Sinorhizobium meliloti: one gene and its partner. The protein of the gene in region 1 interacts with the protein of each later gene in a pairwise test. Links are inferred from orthologs where the notes say so. Each region holds a gene or a part of one and is shown on either strand. Other genes may lie near its edges. The genes, in order: leuS and ligA.

What was found.
Region 2: the proteins of leuS (region 1) and ligA interact in binary tests that used the Escherichia coli proteins (3 or more experiments, as listed by UniProt). The link is inferred for Sinorhizobium meliloti from one-to-one orthologs.

Annotation. Positions count from the first base shown.
Region 1 is NZ_JAGIOS010000001.1:1,366,430-1,369,910, reverse strand. The notes cover bases 156-3,320. They hold leuS (leucine--tRNA ligase), read left to right. Parts: upstream 156-489; coding sequence 490-3,120; downstream 3,121-3,320. Other genes in these bases: JOH52_RS06505 (LPS assembly lipoprotein LptE), read left to right, coding at 3,107-3,320; JOH52_RS06515 (YggS family pyridoxal phosphate-dependent enzyme), read right to left, coding at 156-225. In the rest of the region: more of JOH52_RS06515, read right to left, coding at 1-155; more of JOH52_RS06505, read left to right, coding at 3,321-3,481.
Region 2 is NZ_JAGIOS010000001.1:2,752,433-2,755,724, forward strand. The notes cover bases 1-2,976. They hold ligA (NAD-dependent DNA ligase LigA), read left to right. Parts: upstream 1-399; coding sequence 400-2,553; downstream 2,554-2,976. Other genes in these bases: recN (DNA repair protein RecN), read left to right, coding at 1-301; JOH52_RS13145 (VOC family protein), read right to left, coding at 2,855-2,976. Also shown: more of JOH52_RS13145, read right to left, coding at 2,977-3,259. UniProt on the Escherichia coli protein: DNA ligase that catalyzes the formation of phosphodiester linkages between 5'-phosphoryl and 3'-hydroxyl groups in double-stranded DNA using NAD as a coenzyme and as the energy source for the reaction.

The DNA of each region.
Region 1 (3,481 bases):
GATGTCGGGGGTCTCACGCTTGAGCGCGGGCCATTTGGCCTGCGCTTCCTGCACGCGGTTCTCGCCGAAGACGCGCTGGCCAGCTTCGATCACCGGCCGGATCGTCTCGGCGTCGAAGGTTTTCGACACGGCCACCAGACTGACGGTATTTTCCGGACGGTTCGCCGACTTCTCGCTTGCGCGAATCCGGCTCAGCACTTCGTTCAGCCGTTCCTCGACTTCCATCCCCACGCTCCTGTTCAAGATCGTTTCGACATCTTCGCTAGCGGCTTATTGAAACTTGCGGTGCTTGCCAAGTCCAGCACAAGCCGGAGCGGGCGGGTTCGCCTCGGCCGTGGCGTCATCTGCCCTCGTTGAACTGCGAATCGAGTGGACCGCCTGGCGAATCCTTCAAAACTTGACGCTTGGGGCGTTTCGTGGTGAAGGTCACGCCAGCTATCACGCGCGGGCGCTCGCGCCCGGCAGAATTTCCGGAACATCGACAAAGACATGGCTACCGAACGATATAATCCGCGCGATGCCGAACCGCGCTGGCAGCACCAATGGGAAGCGGGCAAGGTCTTCGAGACGAAGAACGACGATCCGCGCGACAAATATTACGTCCTGGAGATGTTCCCCTATCCATCCGGACGGATCCACATGGGTCACGTGCGCAATTACACGATGGGCGACGTGGTCGCCCGCTACAAGCGCGCCCGCGGCTTCAACGTGCTGCACCCGATGGGCTGGGACGCCTTCGGCATGCCGGCGGAAAACGCCGCCATGGAGCGCGGCGTCCATCCGGCGAGCTGGACGTACCAGAACATTGCCTCGATGAAGGCGCAGCTCAAGGTCATGGGGCTTTCGCTCGACTGGAGCCGGGAATTTGCGACCTGCGATCCCGAATATTACCAGCGCCAGCAGCACCTTTTCCTCGATTTCCTGGAAAAAGGCCTGGTCTACCGAAAGCAGTCGAAGGTCAACTGGGACCCGGTCGACAATACTGTGCTTGCCAACGAGCAGGTAATAGAAGGCCGCGGCTGGCGCTCCGGCGCGCTCGTTGAACAGCGCGAGCTGACGCAATGGTTCTTCCGCATCACCGACTTCAGCCAGGATCTGCTCGACGCGCTCGACACGCTCGACGAGTGGCCCGAAAAAGTGCGGCTGATGCAGAAGAACTGGATTGGCCGCTCAGAAGGGCTTTCGGTCCGCTGGGAGCTCGATCCGGCGACGGTCCCCGGCGAGGAAAAGGAAGTCACGGTCTATACGACGCGGCCGGACACGCTGTTCGGCGCCTCCTTCCTGGCGATCTCCGCCGATCATCCGCTCGCCAGGGATGCCGCAGCCAAGAACGCCGAGATCGAAGCCTTCTGCGAGGAATGCCGGCGCGCCGGCACGTCGCTCGCCGCACTGGAAACGGCGGAGAAGAAGGGCATCGACACCGGCATACGCGCACGGCATCCCTTCGATCCGAACTGGGAGCTGCCGGTCTACGTCGCCAATTTCGTGCTGATGGACTACGGCACGGGCGCCATCTTCGGCTGCCCCTCGGGCGACCAGCGCGACCTCGACTTCGCCCGCAAATATGATCTGCCGGTCGTTCCGGTGGTGATGCCGAAGGATGCCGATCCGCAGACCTTCACGATCGGCGACGAGGCCTATGACGGCGACGGCGTGATGATCAATTCGCGCTTCCTCGACGGGCTTTCGGCGGAAGAGGCGTTCGAGACCGTCGCCTCCAGGCTCGAAAACGATCTGCTGAACGGCACGCCGCGCGCGGAGCGCAAGGTCAATTTCCGCCTGCGCGACTGGGGCATTTCCCGCCAGCGCTACTGGGGCTGCCCGATCCCGGTCATTCACTGTGACGACTGCGGCGTCGTTCCGGTGCCGAAGGCAGATCTGCCCGTGACGCTGCCGCCGGACGTGACCTTCGACAAACCCGGCAATCCGCTCGATCGTCACCCGACCTGGCGTCACGTCGCCTGCCCGCAATGCGGCAAGGACGCGCGCCGGGAAACCGACACGATGGATACCTTCGTCGATTCCTCCTGGTACTTCACCCGCTTTACGGCGCCCTGGGAGGACAACCCGACGGATCCGAAAGCGGCCAATCACTGGCTGCCGGTCGACCAGTATATCGGTGGCATCGAGCACGCGATCCTGCATCTGCTCTATTCGCGCTTCTTCACCCGCGCGATGAAGGCGACCGGCCATGTGGCGCTGGACGAGCCCTTCAAGGGGCTGTTCACGCAGGGCATGGTCGTCCACGAGACCTATAGCCGCGGCGAAGGCGCGCAGCGGGAATGGATCACGCCCGCCGAGATCCGCGTGGAGGAAGTCGACGGACAGCGGCGCGCGGTCCACATCGAGACCGGCGAGGAAGTCGCCATCGGCTCGATCGAGAAGATGTCGAAGTCGAAGAAGAACGTCGTCGACCCGGATGACATCATCGGCTCCTACGGTGCCGACACGGCACGTTTCTTCGTGCTCTCCGATTCGCCGCCGGATCGCGACGTCATCTGGTCCGAGGCAGGCGTCGAAGGCGCCCATCGCTTCGTGCAGCGCGTCTGGCGTCTTCTGACCGAGGCCGCGGAGAGGCTGCGTGCCGTCGATGCCGCGCCGGCAAGCGGAGGCGAGGGGCTTGCAGTGTCCCAGGCCGCACATCGCACGCTCAAGGCGGTAGAGGCGGACTATGACAAGCTCGCCTTCAACAAGGCGGTCGCACGTATCTACGAGCTGGTGAACGCCATGGCCGCCCCGCTGACGCAGGTCGCGAGCGGCAAGGCGGACAACGCTCTGACTGCTGCGGTAAAGGACGCCGCCGCGATCCTGATCAACCTGATCGCGCCGATGATGCCGCATCTTGCGGAAGAATGCTGGCGGGAGATCGGCGGCAAAGGTCTCATCGCCGAGAGGCCTTGGCCGAAATTCGATCCTGCGCTCATCGTCGAGAACGAGATCACGCTGCCGGTCCAGATCAACGGGAAAAAGCGTGCCGATTTGACAATCGCGCGCGACGCAGATCAGAGTGCGATCGAAAGCGCCGTGCTCGCGCTGGATGCCGTCAAGGCCGCGCTCAACGGCGGCCGCCCGAAGAAGATCATCGTCGTGCCTCAGAGGATCGTCAATGTCGTTGTCTGATATAGCTGGCTTCCGTCTTCGGTCCTTGGGCTTCGTAGCCGGCGCATTGTCGCTTGCGGCACTCGGCGGCTGCCAGGTCAGGCCCCTTTATTCCGACGGTCCGACTGGCTCGACGTCGATCGCGCTTGCCGCGATCGAGATTTCGGAAGCCGACGACCGCGTCGAGCAGGAAGTCCGAAATGCCCTCGTCTTTCTGACGTCGCGCGGCCAGGGCGAACCGGTCAATCCGCAATACCATCTGGCGCTTAGCGTCTCGCACCGGACAATGGGCGTGCTCTATGAGAGCACGGATAATGACCATGACGACGACGACGCCGGAGCCGGCCGCATCGTCGTGAAGGCCGACTACAACCTGACCAAG
Region 2 (3,292 bases), 1.4 Mb from region 1 along the record:
CGAGATCGATACCGGCGTCGGTGGCGCCGTGGCGGATGCGATCGGCCAGCGCTTGAAGCGGCTTTCGAAAACCGTGCAGGTGCTTTCCGTCACCCATGCGCCGCAGGTTGCTGCGCGGGCGGCGACGCATCTCCTGATTTCGAAGGGGCCTTCCGCGGAAAAGACCGAGATGATCGCGACCCGCGTCGCCCGCATGGACGAAGCGGCACGCACGGAAGAGATCGCCCGCATGCTCGCCGGCGCCTCGATTACCGAGGAGGCGAGGGCCGCAGCCGCGCGATTGCTCGCCGGCAACGGTTGAATAGCCCTCACGTTCCTTCGCGTCGGTTACCCTCAAAATCGATTCCGATTTGAGGAATCATGCAGTAAAAGCGACTCCAAAGTTCTGGAGCCGCATCCATGCTGAATCAAAGAAAATCCGTCGAACAATTGAACGAAGCGGAAGCTGCCGAGGAACTCGCCTTCCTGGCGGCGGAGCTTGCCCGCCACGACATGCTTTATCACGGCAAGGATGCTCCGGAGATTTCGGATGCGGACTACGATGCGCTGAAGCGGCGGAACGATCTGATCGAAGAGCGCTTCCCGGTACTTGTCCGCGAGGACAGTCCCTCGCGGAAGGTCGGTGCCGCACCCTCGCTGACCTTCGCGCCGGTCGTTCATGCGCGGCCGATGCTGTCGCTCGACAATACCTTCTCGGACGAGGATGCCCGCGCATTCGTCGCCGGTGTCTACCGCTTCCTCGGCAAGCTCCCGGACGGCTCGATCGCCTTCACGGCCGAGCCGAAGATCGACGGGCTGTCCATGTCGCTGCGCTACGAAAACCGGCGGCTCGTCACGGCAGCTACCCGCGGCGACGGCACGACCGGGGAAAACGTCACCGCCAATGTCCGCACCATCGGCATGATCCCGCAGACGCTTCCCGCGGACGCGCCTGATGTCGTCGAGATCCGCGGCGAGATCTATATGGCGAAATCGGACTTCGCCGCGCTCAATGCCGAAATGGCGGCGCAGGGCAGGCCGCTCTATGTCAACCCGCGCAATACGGCGTCGGGTTCGCTCCGTCAGCTGGACGCGAAGGTGACGGCGAACCGCAAGCTGCGCTTCTTCGCCTATGCCTGGGGCGAGATGTCGGCGATGCCGGCGGATACGCAGCTCGGCATGGTGGAGACCTTCAAGGCCTGGGGATTCCCGGTCAATCCGCTGATGCAGCGCTTCTTCTCCGCCGACGAGCTCCTGGAGCACTATCACCATATCGAGCGGGAGCGTCCGGACCTCGACTACGACATCGACGGCGTCGTCTACAAGGTCGACCGGCTCGATCTGCAGGCCAGGCTCGGCTTCCGCTCGCGCAGTCCGCGCTGGGCAACGGCGCACAAGTTTCCGGCCGAACAGGCTTTCACGCGTCTGAAGGGCATCGACATTCAGGTCGGCCGTACCGGCGCCCTGACGCCCGTCGCGCGGCTGGAGCCGATCACCGTCGGGGGCGTCGTCGTCACCAACGCCACGCTGCACAACGAGGACTATATCCGCGGCGTCGGCAACACCGGTGAGCCGATCCGCGATGGGCGCGACGTCCGTATCGGCGACATGGTTATCGTCCAGCGGGCAGGGGACGTGATCCCCCAGATCGTCGACGTGGTGATGGACGAGCGGCCGGAAGGCGCCGAGCCCTACAGGTTTCCGACGACGTGCCCCATCTGCGGCAGCCATGCGGTGCGTGACATCAACGAAAAGACGGGCAAGGTGGATGCCGTGCGCCGCTGCACGGGCGGCTTCGTCTGCCGTGCGCAGGCGGTCGAGCATCTGAAGCATTTCGTCTCGCGCAATGCCTTCGACATCGAAGGCCTCGGCTCCAAGCAGATCGAGTTCTTCTTCGAAAGCGAAGACGAGAATCTGAGGATCCGCACCGCCCCTGAGATCTTCACGCTCGAACGCCGCCAGGAGGCATCGCTCAACAAGCTCGAGAACACCGACGGATTCGGCAAGGTAAGCGTCCGCAAGCTGTACGAGGCGATCAATGCCCGCCGCTCGATAGCGCTTCATCGCCTGATCTATGCGCTAGGCATCCGCCATGTGGGCGAGACGACGGCCAAGCTGCTTGCGCGCTCCTATGGCAGCTACGAGCATTTCGGGGCCGCCATGACCGAGGCGGCGGGCTTTTCGGGAGATGCCTGGAACGAGCTGAACAGCATCGACGGCATTGGCGAGGTGGTCGCGCGCGCCATTGTCGAGTTCTATAAGGAGCCGCGCAACCTGAAGGTCGTTTCCGAGCTGCTGCAAGAGGTTACGCCGGAAAGCGCGGAGTTGCCCGTCGCGACCGGCAGCCCCGTCGCGGGGAAGACGGTGGTCTTCACCGGATCTCTCGAGAAGATGACGCGCGAGGAGGCGAAGGCGAAGGCGGAGAGTCTCGGCGCCAAGGTGGCGGGATCGGTGTCGAAGAAGACCGACATCGTCGTCGCCGGCCCCGGCGCCGGCTCGAAGCTCGACAAGGCCCGCGAACTCGGCGTCCAGACGATGGACGAGGACGAGTGGCTGGCGCTGATTGGCGGGTAGAGCGTTCACTTGCCCCTCATCCGCCTGCCGGCACCTTCTCCCCGCAAGCGGGGCGAAGGGGACTCGCGGTGATGCTCCGCTTCTCGGGCGCTCAAGGAGAAATGGCGATCCAGCAGCTTGTCCCTTCTCCCCGCCTGCGGGGAGAAGGTGGCGGCAGCCGGTTGAGGGGCATCCCGTGTGACCCGTTACAGCGGCGCGCGTCTTATCAGACGCGCAAAGGTCGCTGTAGCACTTTGATCTGCTGCATGTTTTTGTCCTTTAATCGGATACGATTAAAGGAAACATGCAGTAGTTTAGATCGTCACGCCTGCTGCTGTGCCGACATGTCCATCCACATGAACTCCCAGACGTGGCCGTCCAGGTCCTGGAAGCTGATGCCGTACATGAAGCCGTAGTCGATTGCCGGCTTCCATGGCTTGCCGCCCGCGGCAATAGCCTTGTCGAACATGTCGTCGCATTCGGCACGGCTCGCGGCGGAGAGCGCAGTGATGACCTCGGTGCCCTTGGCCGTGTCGCTGATCTCGCCGACTATGAAGCTACGGAATTTCGGCTCGGTCAGAAGCATGGCGAAGATATTGTCGTCGATGACCATGCAGGCGGCGGTCTCGTCGGAAAACTGCTCGTTGAATGTGAAGCCCAGAGCGGAGAAGAAGGACCGGGAGGCTTTCAGATCCTTGACCGGCAGGTTGACGAAAATCATGCGCATGGGGTGCTCCTTGTTGAAGATGGGATGAGCCAA